Regions from separate parts of the Sodalis sp. RH22 genome, predicted to be linked through region 2. Evidence: predicted binding sites of a transcription regulator. Region 2 holds the regulator's gene; the other holds the start of a gene.
The links. The regulator PhoB, encoded in region 2, activates phosphate uptake and scavenging genes when phosphate is short. The targets are predictions, from matches to a motif close to CTGTCATAAAACTGNCNNAT.

Region 1: a site for PhoB is predicted at 1,612-1,631, ahead of phoA (alkaline phosphatase). Genes of this name have one in related genera too.

Annotation. Positions count from the first base shown of each region.
Region 1 is NZ_CP178731.1:3,123,713-3,131,198, reverse strand. Features, by position in the region: gene phoA (alkaline phosphatase) at 103-1,539, opposite strand; gene ACL2XN_RS14335 (endonuclease/exonuclease/phosphatase family protein) at 1,826-2,587, shown strand; gene clsB (cardiolipin synthase ClsB) at 2,590-3,834, shown strand; gene ACL2XN_RS14325 (lysylphosphatidylglycerol synthase domain-containing protein) at 3,831-4,886, shown strand; gene cydB (cytochrome d ubiquinol oxidase subunit II) at 4,856-5,884, opposite strand; gene ACL2XN_RS14315 (cytochrome ubiquinol oxidase subunit I) at 5,910-7,331, opposite strand; gene ACL2XN_RS14310 (DUF1641 domain-containing protein) at 7,369-7,486, opposite strand, start outside.
Region 2 is NZ_CP178731.1:2,556,203-2,563,688, forward strand. Features, by position in the region: gene ACL2XN_RS11735 (cobalamin-independent methionine synthase II family protein) at 1-927, opposite strand, end outside; gene ACL2XN_RS11740 (PstS family phosphate ABC transporter substrate-binding protein) at 1,178-2,116, opposite strand; gene phoR (phosphate regulon sensor histidine kinase PhoR) at 2,113-3,450, opposite strand; gene phoB (phosphate response regulator transcription factor PhoB) at 3,475-4,164, opposite strand; gene sbcD (exonuclease subunit SbcD) at 4,376-5,689, shown strand; gene ACL2XN_RS11760 (AAA family ATPase) at 5,686-7,486, shown strand, end outside.

The DNA.
Region 1 (7,486 bases), 570 kb from region 2:
CAGGAAATGACAAGGGATGATACGCCATGGCGCGATACCCTGGTCCATTCCCGCCTTTACCGCCGGCACGGCGGTAAAGGCGGGAGGGGTCCCTGGCGGTAATTATTGTTTAATGCCCAGCGCATCGCGCATGGTATAGAACAAATCCGTCTGGTCGGTCAGGCCGGCCACGTTGCCCGCATAGGGACCGAAGGCGGCGATACGCAGCTGGGTGCCGGTATGTCCCTGGGATTCGGGGTCTTCAGAATTGCCGTAGCTGATGGCCATCACCGCGCCGTCTTTCGTGGTCAGCGCCTGGGTCAGGCCGGGGGCCTTGGCGTCCGCTTCGATAATCTGGCTGGAGTGGGCGTGATCGGCGGTGACCACCACCAGCGTATGGCCGTCGGCGCGGGCGAATTCCAGCGCCTTTTGCACCGCTTCATCCAGGTCCACCGTCTCGCCGAACTGGCCGCACGGGTTGGCGGCATGGTCCTGTTTATCAATGGATGCGCCTTCAACCTGCAGGAAAAAGCCGTTGGGATGGGTTTTCAGCAGATCGATGGCTTTTTGCGTCATGGCCGCCAGGGTAGGCACCCCGGCGCCGCGTTTGGGATTATCGCTACAGGTAACCGGCGGCTTATCGATATTGCCGTGATAGACGGCTTTCGGGCCCTGCCAGCGCACCGGCATATTGCCCTCGGCAAACAGGCCCAGCAAGGGTTTGTCCTGGTTGGCCAGGGCTACGCCGTTCAGGCCATCCAGGTCGCTCACCAACTGATAGCCGCGCGCCACGGCTTGTTCCCGCAGGGTTTTACCCTGCCACTCCCCGGCCTTGGCGGTTTCGCCAAAGGTTTTGGCGCCGCCGCCCAGCGTCACGTCGGCGCGGGCCGCCAGCAGCTGTTCGGCAATGGAGCCGCGCCCCTGGTTTTCCAGCGCCTGGGTGGGGCAATCTTTACTGGTCACTTCCGGGCCGTAGCATTTGCGGGAGCTGACGTGGGCCACCAGCGCCGCCGGGGTGGCGTCCTCCAGTTCAGCGGTGGACACGTTGCCGGTGGCTTTACCGGCCGCCTTGGCCAGTTCCAGGATGGTCATATGATCCTTGCCGAACACATCGACGCCCAGCGCGCCGTTATAGGTTTTCACCCCGGTGGACCACGCGGTGGCCGACGCCGCCGAGTCGGTGACGTAGCCGGGTTTATGGGTGGTCTTGTCCAGCGCGTAATGGGTGTATTGACCGGTCAGCGGCAGCGCGTCGATCCCGGGGAACGCGTTGCCCGCGCCCAGCGCGTAGTTGCGCGCGGCGGTGATTTCCGAGTCCCCCATGCCATCGCCAATCAGCAGGATGACGTTTTTTGCCTGCTGGTTGTTCAGCGCCGCCTTCAGCGCCTCGGTCTGATCGGCCTGCAGGCGGCGTGCGCCGCCGGGCTGGGTAATATCCCCCTGCGCCGCGCGCAGGCTGTCCGCGCCGGCGGCCGATACGCTGCGCGCCAGCAGGCCGTTGCCGCCCGCCAGGGCGAGGGTCAGGACGAGGGAAAGTACGGGTTGGTGCGGATGCGGCATAAAGAAGGCTCCTGTTGCCGGACGAGAAGAAGGGTATGTCTGAATTTATTATTGTGTAAGTCTACGTAACCCGGATGTCATTTTTATGACACCCGGAGATAACCGCCGCGGTCAAACTTGGCGAGGTTGTCCGGCAGCAGCTAAGATAGTAAGCACATTAACTAATAATGACTTCTCACCTATTCTACCCGCGCTATATCGGGGAGTGGGTTTTTGCCGCTTAATTTTGCAGGGGTTCGAGATCATGCTGCGAACGGATTATCATCAAAATAAGGATGTACCGGGCATGCCGCAAGTGGAGCAGGGATTTTCCTTTAAGGTGCTGACCATCAATACCCATAAGGGCTTTGCCGCCTTTAACCGGCGTTTTATCCTGCCGGAACTGCGCGAAGCGGTGCGTACCGTGGCGCCCGATATCGTGTTCCTCCAGGAAGTCCTGGGCACGCACGAAAAGCATTCGCAACGCTTCGATAACTGGCCGGTGGTGCCGCAGTACGAATTTCTGGCCGACACCATGTGGGCCGATTTCGCCTACGGGCGCAACGCGGTCTATCCCGACGGCGATCACGGCAATGCGCTGCTTTCCCGTTTCCCCATCACCCGCCAAAGCAATCTGGACGTGTCCATCGACGGCACGGAGAAGCGCGGCATGCTGCACTGCGTGCTGCAGGTGCCCGGCCGTGAGCTGGAGCTGCATATGATTTGCGTGCACCTGGGGCTGAAGGAAGCGCATCGCCGCGAGCAGATGCTGCGCATGAGCAGGCATATCGCCACGCTGCCGGCGGATGCGCCGCTGGTGGTGGCCGGTGATTTCAACGACTGGCGCCAGCGCGCCAATACGCTTTTGCGGCGCGAAGCCGGCCTGGTGGAGGTCTTTACCCAGGCGCGCGGCCGACCGGCCCGTACTTTCCCCGCCCGCTTTCCCCTGCTGCGCCTGGACCGTATTTATGTCAGGAACGCCCGCATCAGCGAGCCGACCTCCCTGGCCAACCAACCCTGGTCGCATTTATCCGACCATGCTCCCCTCGCCGTGGAGATCCATTTATGAATATGAATATGGAGTGGCGCGACGGCAATCGCATCAAGCTGCTGGAAAACGGCGAAGCGTTTTTCCCGGCCCTGTACGAGCGCATCGGCCAGGCCAGGAAAGAGGTGCTGCTGGAGACTTTTATCCTGTTCGAGGATAAAGTCGGCAAGGCGCTGCAGGAAAACCTGATTGCCGCCGCCAGGCGCGGGGTGCGGGTGGAAATCATGGTCGACGGTTACGGCTCGGCGGATCTGTCCGACAGCTACGTCGGCGCCCTTACCGCCGCGGGAGTGCATTTCCGTTATTACGATCCCCGCCCGGCGTTTATGGGCATGCGCACCAATCTGTTCCGCCGCCTGCATCGTAAAATCGTGGTGGTGGACGGCGTTATCGCCTTTATCGGCGGCATTAATTTTTCCGCCGAGCACCTGAGCGACTACGGCCCGGAGGCCAAGCAGGACTATGCGGTGGAGGTGGAGGGGCCGGTGGTGGAAGATATCCATCGCTTTACCCTACAGGCCTTGTATAAGGAAGACCACCATCGCAGCTGGCTGCGCCGGCGCTCCAGGCTGCCGGCCCATAACCGCCAGCCCGGCGAGGCCCAGGCGCTGTTTGTCTATCGGGATAACGATGAACACGATACCGATATAGAGCGCCACTATATCGATATGCTGCGCGGCGCAAAACGCGAGGTCATCATCGCCAATGCCTATTTTTTCCCCGGCTACCGCCTTTTGAAGGAGATGCGCAACGCCGCCCGGCGCGGCGTGCGCATGGTGCTGATTGTCCAGGGCGAGCCGGATATGCCGATCGTGACGGTCGGCGCGCGCATGTTATACAATTATCTGGTGCCGGAAGGGGTGAAAATCTATGAATATTGCCGCCGTCCGCTGCACGGCAAAGTGGCCGTCATGGACGATAGCTGGGCCACCGTCGGGTCCAGTAATCTTGACCCGCTCAGCCTGGCGCTGAACCTGGAGGCCAACCTGATCATCCATGACACCGCCTTCACGCAGCAACTGCGCGACAATCTTAACGGGCTGATTGAAAACGATTGCCGGTTAATTGACGAAAGCATGGTGCCCAAGCAGACCTACTGGCATGTGGTGAAAAGCGTGCTGGTGTTCCATTTCCTGCGCCACTTCCCGGCCTGGGTCGGCTGGCTTCCCGCCCATACGCCGAAATTATCGCTGGTGGCGCCGCCGGTCCAGCCGGAAATGGAAACCCAGGATCGCGCCGAACCCGAAAACGAGGGGGCAAAATCATGACCCGAAAACGCCCCGCCGGTAAACGCCACCGCGCCTGGTCGATGGCTAAAAAAATCCTGACCGGCCTGTTTTTTATCGGCGTCATTATCTTGCTGGTGGTCTATGCCCGCAAGGTGGACTGGGATGATGTGGAGCAGGCCATTACCGGCTACCGGCTCAATGCGCTGCTGATGGTGATCGGGCTGGCGGTGTTCAGTTACCTGCTGTATGGCGTCTACGATCTTATCGGCCGCGCCTATTGCGGCCATAAGCTGGCGAAAAAGCAGGTGATGCTGGTTTCCTTCATCTGTTATGCCTTTACCCTCACCCTCAGCGCCTGGGTCGGCGGCATCGGCATGCGCTACCGGCTCTATTCGCGCCTCGGTTTGTCCAACAGCGCCATCACCCGTATCTTCAGCCTGAGCCTGGCCACCAACTGGCTGGGATATATCCTGCTTTCCGGCATCGTCTGCGCGTTCGGGGTGCTGCATCTGCCGGCTAAATGGGGTATCGGCGAGCTGGCGCTGCGCCTGACGGGCGTGGTCCTGCTGCTGCTGATCGCCGCTTATTTTTGGCTGTGCGCCTTTGCCAAACGCCGGCGCTGGACCATCAAGGGCCAGAAGCTGGTGCTGCCGTCGCTGCGCATGGCCGGCGCGCAGCTGGTGGCCTCCTGCGCCAACTGGCTGGCGATGGCCGCCATTATCTACATTTTGCTGAACGACAAAGTCGATTTTCCGCTGGTGCTCGGCGTGCTACTGGTCAGCAGCATCGCCGGGGTTATCGTGCATATCCCGGCGGGCATCGGCGTGCTCGAGGGCGTATTTGTCGCCATGCTGGGCAGCGAGCATCTGTCCCATGGCACCATTATCGCCGCCCTGCTGGCCTACCGGGCGATCTATTTCATCGCGCCGCTGCTGCTGGCGCTGGTGCTGTACCTGGGCCTTGAAAGCCGCGCCAAGGCGCTGCGGGAAAAAAACCAGCAACGGGAAGCGGCCCATAAGGCGCAAAAGGACGCGCGGGGGGCGCTGGCGGAAGACGCCGGTCACTTACCCGATAAGGGGCCTTTGGCCTGAGCGTGGATTTTGCCGCGAAACACCCAAAAACCAAAGGTGTTGTAGGCCAGGGTGATGGGGATTAGCACCGCGAAGCCAATCAGCACAAATCCCTGGCTCAGGGGCGGCGAGGACGCGGCGCTTATTGACAGCCGGGGCGGGATCATCGCCGGATATACCGCCAGCAGCAGCAGGGCGAATGTCAGCACCACGCCCCCCAGCGCCAGGCACAGCGGCAGCAGGGCAACCCGGGCGGACAGCGCCCGCCGGAATCCGCCGGCGACCGCCAGCAGCAACAGCGCGGCGGGCAGGGTGAAACGCAGATCGGACAGATGCCGGCGGTACTCCTCATGCAGGCCGCAGGTCCACAGCGTCAGCAGCGCAACCAGCGCCAGGGCCAATGGGCCAAGCCGCCGGGCGAGCGCGCGTGCGCGCGCCTGCAGCATTCCTTCCGTACGCCATATCAGCCAGCAGGCGCCCAGCAGCGCGTAACCGGCCATCAGCGCCAGGCCGCAGAATAGCGGAAATACCCCCAGCCATTCCCAGCCGCCGCCGGTATAATGCGCGCCGTCATGGGGAATACCCTGAATAAACGTACCCATGATCACGCCCTGGCCGGCGGCGGCCAGCGCCGAACCGCCCATCAGCATCAGATCGAACCGCCACCGCTTTTGCGGGTCGGCGCGGTCGCGGTATTCAATCGCCATGCCGCGCGCTATCAGCGCCAGCAGCATGAGAAATACCGGCAGATACAGGGCGCTCAGCAGAATGGCGTAGGCGGCGGGGAACAGGGCCAGCAGGCCGCCGCCGCCCAGTACCAGCCAGGTCTCGTTGCCGTCCCAAACGGGCAGCAGCGAGAGCGTCATGACCTGGCGATCCGCTTCGGCGCGGTTGAACGCATACAGCATGCCGACGCCCAAATCGGTACCGTCCAGCAAGACATAGATCAGCACGCTGAAGGCCAGCGCGGCGGCGGATAACAGTTGCAGCGCGGCGGCGGAAAAAATCAGCTCCGGCATAGGATAAACTCCTGCATTCGTCGTGTTACGGGTGTTGCTCCGGCGGCGGCGCGGCGTCCTGGCCCGCGTACGTCGCGCCATCGCCGGTCTGCCGCGCCAGCGACGGCACCGGACCTTCTTCCCCCGGCCGGGGCGGTTGCGCCAGCAGGCGCAGCATAAAGAGCAGCCCGGTGCCGAACACCAGCAGATAAACCATCGCCACGGCGATGGCGGAGGCGATGACCAGGGCCATGGATACCGGCGAGATCCCCTCATAGGTACGCGTCAGGCCGTAGACCATAAACGGCTGGCGGCCGGCCTCGGTAACCACCCAACCGGCCAGCATGGCGATAAATCCCGCCGGCGCCAGCGGCACCATGATGCGCTGCAGCCAGCGCGCGCGCCACAGGGCGCCCCGCCAGCGCAACGCCACGCCCGCGATGCCCGCCAGGGCCATCACCAGCCCCAGGCCCACCATGACGCGAAAGGCGAAAAACACCAGTGGCACCGGCGGGATGTCCTGGGGCGGAAACTCATTCAGGCTTTTAATGGTGCCGGTAAGGTTATGGCGCAGATAGAGCGAGCCAAGTCGGGGAATCGACACCTCCCAATGGTTGCGCCGCGCCGTCATGTCCGGCAGCGCGAACAGCCGCATCGGCTCCCCGGCGCCCGGCGGCGGTCGGTCCCAGTCGCCCTCCATGGCGGCCACTTTTTGCGGCTGGTGGCGCAGGGTATTTTCGCCGTGCAAATCCCCGGCGATAATTTGCAAGGGCGCGGCGACGGCCACGGTCCACAGCGCCCAGGAAAACATCACCCGGGCCGCCGGATTGCGGCTGTCGCGCAGCAGATGCCGGGCACCGGCTGCCGCCACCATAAACGCGGTGCCAAGTACGGCGGCCAGCAGCATATGCGCCAGCCGATAGCCAAAGGAAGGATTGAAGATAATCGCCAGCCAGTCCTGCGGGTGGAAACGACCGCCGTCGTCCATCAAAAAACCCGCCGGGGTTTGCATCCAGGAGTTGGCGGAGATAATCCAGAACGCGCTGAACAGGGAACCCAGCGCCACCATGCAGGTGGTGAAAAAATGCAGTTTCGGCCCGACCTTCTGCATGCCGAACAGCATAATGCCCATAAAACCGGCTTCCAGGAAAAACGCCACCAGCACTTCATAAAACATCGGCGGCCCGATAATCGCGCCCGCCCGCGCGGAGAACACCCCCCAGTTGGTGCCGAACTCAAACTCCATCACCACCCCGGACACCACGCCCACCGCCACGTTAAGCGCAAAGATCTTGAGCCAATACCGATACAGGTCCAGATAGACCTGGCGCCGCCGCCATAGCCACAGGCCTTCCAGCGCCGTCAAAAAAAGGGCCAGGCCGATGGTAAAGGCGGCCAGCACGATATGAAAACCTATGGTGAAGGCAAACTGGGCGCGCGCAATCAGCAGCGCAGAAACGTGTTCCATCGGACCCTTGCTTCGGCAGCAATTGCCGTGTTTGACCTCAGGCGTCGCTGGGCTTGCCGGTAAACGAAGAGATGGGTTTATCCACCTCTTCATCCATGCGGCGGCTAAAGGCCTTCATGCCGTCGATAAACGGCGTAATCCCCTGCCAGAAGGCG
Region 2 (7,486 bases):
TTCCAATTCACCGGTTTTGGAGGTGATAAGGCCCAGCACCGCCTGCTGGCGGCCGGGCTTGATAAACCGCAGCGGTTCAAAACCGCCGGCGCGCTCGGTGTCATATTCCAGGAAAAAGGCGTCGACCTTGACCTCGCCGAACAGGATAGGCGCCACCGGCTCATAACCGCCCTCGGAAATCCAGGTGGAGCGGAAATTGCCGCGGCAAACATGCAGGCTAACCACCAGATCGTCCGGTTTGCCCGCCAGCGCTTGATTGAGCACATCCGCATAGATGCGCGCCAATTGCCGCGGATCCTCGCCGCGCTCGCGGATCTGGCGCTGCTGGTCCGTCGAACACAGATAAGCCCACACGGTATCGTCAAGCTGCAGGTAACGGCAGCCGGCATCGTAAAAGGCGCGGATAGCGTCATGCCAGGCCTGGGCCAGATCGGCGAAATACGCCGCCAGATCAGGATAGACGCCGGCGTCGATGGCGCCGCGCCCGCCGCGAAAATGCATCACGCTCGGGCTGGGTATGGTCATTTTAGCCACCGCGTCTCCGGCCACGCTGCGCAGATAGCGGAAATCCGCCAGCATCGGATGCTGGCGGAACGCCACCTTGCCGGTGACCTTAATGCTGCGCGCCTTGGTCTGCACCCCGGAAAACTGGATACCCTGGTCGACATCGTAGCCTTCCACCCCGTCCAGCCCCTCAAAAAAATCGAAATGCCACCAGGCGCGGCGAAACTCGCCGTCGGTGACCACCTGCAGCCCCAGACCGCGCTGCAGTTCCACCACCCGGCGGATCTCGGTATCCTCGACGGCACGCAGCTGCGCGGGAGTAATGGCCCCTTGCTGCAACTGCCTGCGGGCCTGTTTAATCGCCTCGGGGCGTAATAAACTGCCCACCACATCAGCGCGAAAGGGAGGCGTATTTCTTTGCATGTTTGAGCTCCGGCGTTATTTTGCCGGCCTGGACAAGGCCCGCAAGATAATAAGATTTAATGAATAGTTCAGGATGTAAACTTTCCCGGTGGGCAATAGTTTCCGTCGGTGACATATAGACATCCGGACGTCTATAATGCCCGCATCCATACTAGCACGCGGCGGCGCATCGCCATGGCGAAGAAAATTCACCCGTGTTGAACATTATTCATGATCACCCGCGGGCGACGGCCCACCCTGCCGACACACCTCATTGCAGCCCGATATCCCGGCGCGCCTGTAGCCTTATGGGTTCAGGCAAGGGCTGGTAGCCGCCCTGGCGGGCGAGGTTTTGGCCCTGGGGCGACAAAATACGGTCCATAAAGGCGGCGGTGACCGGCGCCAATGGGGTATCAGGGGGCTTATTCAGATAAATATAGAGATAGCGCACCAGCGGATAGTCGCCGTTAAGCAAGGCCGACTCGTCCGGCGTCACCTGGCGGCCGGCCTCGTCGGTTAACGGCAGGATCCGCACGCCGGCGGTATGAAACCCCATGCCGGCGTAACCAATGGCGTTGCGCGACGCGCTTACCGCCTGCGCCACCGAAGCCGACCCGGGCAGTTCATTGACTGATGCCAGCAGGTCACCGCCGCACAGCACGCGCTGGCGGAAAAAACCATAGGTACCGGAGGCGGAATTGCGGCCATAGCGCAGCAGGGCCATATCGGCCCACCGCCCGGTTAGGCCGAGTTCCCCCCAGCGGGTGACGGCAGGGGCGTCGCCGCAGCTGCGGGTGATGGAAAAAATGGCGTCCAACTGGCGCAGGCGCAACCTGGGCAGGGGGTTATCCTGGTTGACTATAATCACCAGCGCATCCAAGGCCACCGGCACCGCCAGGGGCGGGTAGCCGTAATGGCGCTGGAACGCGGCGATTTCAGTCGCGTTCATCATGCGGCTCATCGGCCCGATTTGCGCCGTGCCCGCGGCCAGCGCCGTCGCCGCCGTCGCCGATCCGCCCGCCTGGATCTGCACGCCGACATCCGGATAGTCATGTCTGAAATCCGCCGCCCACAGGGCCATCATATTCGCCAGCGTATCGGAACCGCTGCTGGTGAGGCTACCCGACAGCACCGACAGCGGCCGCGCCGCCGCCGGCAGGGTCAACAGCAGGCAGAGCAGCCAGCCCAGGGTTTTTACAGCTTTTATCATCGGGATTTGACACGTGAAGGAGAAGTGGGGTTATTTTCGGCCAGGACGGGGAGGACAATCAACCGGTTGGGCAAGGTAAAAAAGAAGCGGGTACCCGCGCCCGGCTCGCTGATAACATCAAGATGGGCGTCATGATTGCCGAGCGCGTGCTTAACGATGGCAAGCCCAAGGCCGCTGCCGCCGGTCTGGCGCGAACGGGCTTTGTCAACCCGGTAAAAACGCTCGGTCAGGCGCGGTAAATGCTCCGGGGCGATGCCCGGCCCGTTATCGCTGACCTGAAACTGCGCGCCCTCAGCGGTACGCTGCCAGCACACCTCGATGCGGGTGCCCGGCGGCGTATGGATGACCGCATTGTATATCAGGTTCGACATCGCGCTGCGCAGCTGATCCTCATTGCCGCGCACCAGCAACTGTTCATTAACCCGGAACACGATCTCATGCCGTTCCTGGCTGAGCGCCCCGGCGCTTTGCTGCAGGCGCTTGAGAATGGCCGGAATATCGACGCGTTCATTGACCTCGCCCTGGGGCGCGGCCTCGATACGGGATAACACCAGCAACTGCTTGACCAGGCGCTCCATGCGCTGCGTCTGATCCTGCATAGTGTGGATGGCCTTGGCGCGCATGGCTTCATCCATATCCTGGTCGTTCATCATTTCCAGATATCCCTGCAACACCGTCAGCGGCGTACGCAGTTCATGGCTGGCATTGGCGAAAAAGTTGCGCCTGGCGCCTTCCAGCTGGCGCATCTGGGTCACGTCGCGGGCCACCATTAACAGCTGGTCGTCGGTATAGGGCATCACGCGGAATTCAACGTAACGTTGCTTATTGAGCAGCAGGGTCAAGGGGCGCTCGAACGACTGGCCCTGGATATAGCTGTTGAATTCGGGATAGCGCAGCAGGTTAAGGATATGCTGGCCGTTGTCTTCCGGCCAGCGAAACCCGAGCAGCTGCTGCGCCAGGCCGTTGCACCAGAAAATATGGCCGTCGTCGGTCAACATCACCAGCGCATCAGGCAAGGTTTCCGCGCCGCTGCGAAAGCGTTTGAACAATGTCGCCAGTTCACGCCGCCGCCGCCGGTGGCGCAACTGCATCTGATGCAGGCCATAGAACAGCGGTTCCCAGCTTCCCCGCCCTTCCGGCGGCGTATGCCGGAGATCGACCCATAACCAGCGGGACAGCCGCAGTTGGTAATAATAGTTGCGCACCAGCGCGGCCAGCAGCGCCGCCACCAACAGCCAGGCCAGGTGGCCGACAAAAAGCGACAACAGCAGGGCCGGCAGGCAAAACAGCCCCAGTTCCAGCAAAATCTTACGCCAGGATAAACGTTCCAGCACCGGCAGAGCTCCCCTTATACCGCGCTAATAGCGCGCGGAAAAACGATAGCCGGTGCCGCGGACCGTCTGCACCATCCGATCGTGACCGCCGGTTTCCAGCGCTTTGCGCAGGCGGCGAATATGCACATCAACCGTCCGGTCCTCAACATACACATTAGTGCCCCAGACATGATTTAACAACTGTTCCCGGCTATATACCCGCTCGGGATGGGTCATGAAAAAGTGCAGCAGTTTAAATTCGGTCGGTCCCATCTCCAGGGCCAGTTCGTTGGAGGTTACCCGGTGCGACGACGGATCCAGGCTTAAGCCCTGCAGCTCAATCTTATCTTCCACCGCCATCGGCGAAATACGGCGCATCACCGCCTTGATCCTGGCCAGCAGCTCCTTGGGCGAGAACGGTTTGGTGATATAATCATCGGCGCCCACTTCCAGCCCCCGCACCCGGTCTTCCTCCTCGCCGCGCGCGGTCAGCATCATGACCGGAATATCGCGGGTCAATACCTCGCGTTTCATATGTTTGATAAATTGAATTCCCGAACCGCCTGGCAACATCCAGTCGAGCAATACCAGATCCGGATAAGGCTCCGCCATACGGCTGACCGCCGTGCCGTAGTCTTCGGCTTCGATGGGCTGGAAGCCATTCTGTTCAAGTACGAAGCACACCATTTCACGAATCGGCGCTTCGTCTTCCACGACTAATATGCGTTTTGCCATTTTTTCCTGCCATTAATCTCTGCGGTTAACGTGCCCGGGCATTATGCGTCACTTTTATGACAGATTTATTAAAATCAGCCCATCGTGCCAGAAGCATAGCGGATGGCGGTTTTTTTTCGTCCCGGGTTGCCAAATTAACAGCTTTACGTCGGCATCGCCCGGGGTAAGGTTTATACTCTCGCCCTGACTTTTACACTCTGGCTGGAGCGTCATGCGGATCATTCACACTTCTGACTGGCATCTGGGTCAGTCGTTTTTCACCAAAAACCGCGCCCGGGAGCACCGCGCCTTCCTGCAATGGCTGGTGGCGCAGGTGGCAGAACGGGATATCGACGCGGTGATCGTGGCCGGCGATATCTTTGATACCGGCACCCCGCCCAGCTATGCCCGCGAACTGTTCAATCGTTTCGTGGTGGCGTTGCAGCCGACCGGTTGCCAGCTGATCATACTGGCGGGCAATCATGACGCGGTGGCGACACTGAACGAATCCCGGGCGCTGCTGGCCTGCATGCATACCCGGGTTATCGCCGGCGGCGGGTTCGGCGCCCGGGACGATGACGACAACGCCGACGGCGACCGCGAAGACAGCGGCGGGCAACCGGTTTTTGTACTGAACGATCGTAGTGGAAAGCCGGGGGCGATACTGTGCGCCATCCCCTTTTTACGCCCGCGGGATGTGCTGACCAGCCGCGCCGGAGAATCGGGGGATGATAAACAGCGGGCGCTGATGGACGCCATCGCCGCATATTACCAGGCGCTATATGACCGGGCGCTGGCCCTGCGCGCCAAGTTGCCCGGCCGGCTGCCGATTATCGCCACCGGACACCTGACCACTGTGGGCGCCGCCACCACCGATTCGGTACGCGATATTTATATCGGCAGCCTGGACGCGTTTCCCGCCCAGCTGTTTCCTCCGGCGGATTATATCGCCCTCGGCCATATCCACCGCCCGCAGTGCGTGGGCGGACAGCAGCATATCCGCTATTGCGGTTCGCCCATCGCCTTGAGTTTTGATGAGACCGGGCAGCCCAAGCAGATCAATATAGTCAGTTTCGACGCCGGGGGCGTGGCGGACATTTCCCCGGTTTTGATCCCGGAGACCCAGGCCCTGCGCCTGATAAAAGGCGACCTGGCGGACATCGAGGCGCAGTTGCGCTCGTTTAGCGATTACCCGGGGCCCACGCCCGTCTGGCTGGATATCGAGGTGGTGACAGACGCCTGGCTGAATGATATCCAGCAGCGTATCCAGCAGTTGGCGGCCGATTTGCCGGTGGAAATCGTGCTGTTGCGCCGTAACCGCGAGCAGCGGCTGTCGGCACTGGCGCGCCGGCAACGGGAAACGCTGGTCGAACTGAGCGCCGGGGACGTGTTTGAGCGGCGCCTGGCGCTGATCCCCTCCCCCGCGCCGGAGAACCTGGACGCCATACGCTTGCTCTATCGCCAGGTAACGGCGGACGTACAGCAAGGCGCCGCGGCGGAAAACCCGCCGGCGCCGGATGCCGCAACCAAAGGAGACGCCCGGTGAAAATCCTGACGCTGCGGCTGAAAAACATCAATGCGCTCAGGGGCGAGTGGAAAATTGATTTTACTGCCGACCCCTTCGACCGCGCCAGCCTGTTTGCCATTACCGGTCCCACCGGCGCCGGCAAGACCACTATTCTTGACGCCATCTGCCTGGCGCTGTATCACCGCACGCCCCGCCTGGACGCGTTGCCCGGCCAGGAATTGATGACCCGGCTGACCGCCGAATCGCTGGCGGAAGTCGAGTTTTCGGTCAAGGGCGTGGGCTATCGCGCCTTCTGGAGCCAGCGCCGGGCGAAAAACAGCCCGCAGGGCAAACTGCAAAACGCCAGGGTCGAACTGGCGCGTTTGGCCGACGGCGCCATCCTGGCGGATAAAATCAGCGATAAGCTGCGCCTGACCACCGAACTGACCGGCCTGGATTTCGCGCGTTTTACCAAATCGGTGCTGCTGGCGCAGGGGGATTTCGCCGCATTTTTAAACGCCGATGCGAAAAATCGCGCCGAACTGCTGGAGGAACTGACCGGCACCGATATCTACGGCCGCATTTCCGCTGAAATTTTCGAACGCCATAAAACGGTGCGCGGGGAACTGGAGGCACTGCGTACGCGCGCCGCCGCCATCGAACTATTGAGCGAACCCCAACTGCGGGAACTTGACGCCGAGCTGGATAGCCTGCGCCTGGAGCAGGCCCGGCTGAACGCCGAACAATCGCAGTCGCAACAGCATCACGCCTGGCTGGAGCGGCAGCGCCAGTTGACCGGCGCCCTGGCGCAGGCACAGGCCCAGCGCCAGGCCGCGCAGGCGGCGGCGCAGGAAGCACAGGCGCCGCTGGCGCGACTGGCGCGCGGCGAACCGGCGGAATCCCTGCGCCCCCTGCTCGACGATCGGCAGCGCAGCGCCGTGGACCTGGAACGGGCTGAGCAGGAGCTCGCCCGCGCCTGCGCGATGGATCTGCAAAGCCAGCAGGCGCTGCAACCGCTGCGGGAGCAGGCGGATACCGCCCGGCGGCGCTGGGAGCAGCACGCCCGGCATCAGTTGGCGCAACAGCAGTTGATAAACGACCATCTCGTGCCGCTGGACCAGAAAATCGCCGGGCTGGAGCAACAGGCCGCGCAACAGGAGGAACAGCGGTTAGCCCAAACGGAACAGCAGCGGAAACGACAGGCGCTGCAGGCGCTGAAACAACAACAACATCAGGAGGCCGGGCAACAGGCGCAGCTTGTCGCCCGCTATCTGCTTGAGCATGCCGCCTGCCGGCAATGGGGCGGGCAGCTCCCCCTCTGGCGCGAGCTGTTTGCCCGCCGCCGGCGCGAACAGCGCGACATCGACGAACTGGCCCGGCAAGACGCGCAAATCATGCGGGAACTTGAACAACTCGATATTGCGCGCCAGAAGGAACTCAGCGCGTCGCAGGCCTGCCGGCAACGGGTAATGACCTTCACGGCGCAGTTGGCGGAACGTCAGGGCCTGCACGATGAGCAGGAATCCCGGTTCCCGTTGGCCGCGCTGCGCGCCGACTGGCAGCACAGCCAGCAGCAGCGCGGCCGGCGCGCCCTGATGTCGTCCCTGCTGCCGCAAATGGAGCGTGTAAGCCGCGATCTGGCGGCCAACCGCACGCGGGAAGATCAACTGCGACGCGACTGCGACGATATTACCGCCGCGCTGGCGGCGCTGCGGCGCGCCGAGGCGGATAAGTCCGCCCTGCTGGACGAAATGACCGCGCGCCATCGCCTGGAAATGCATATCGTCTCGCTCGGGGAACTGCGCGGAGCGTTGCGACCGGGGGATCCCTGCCCCC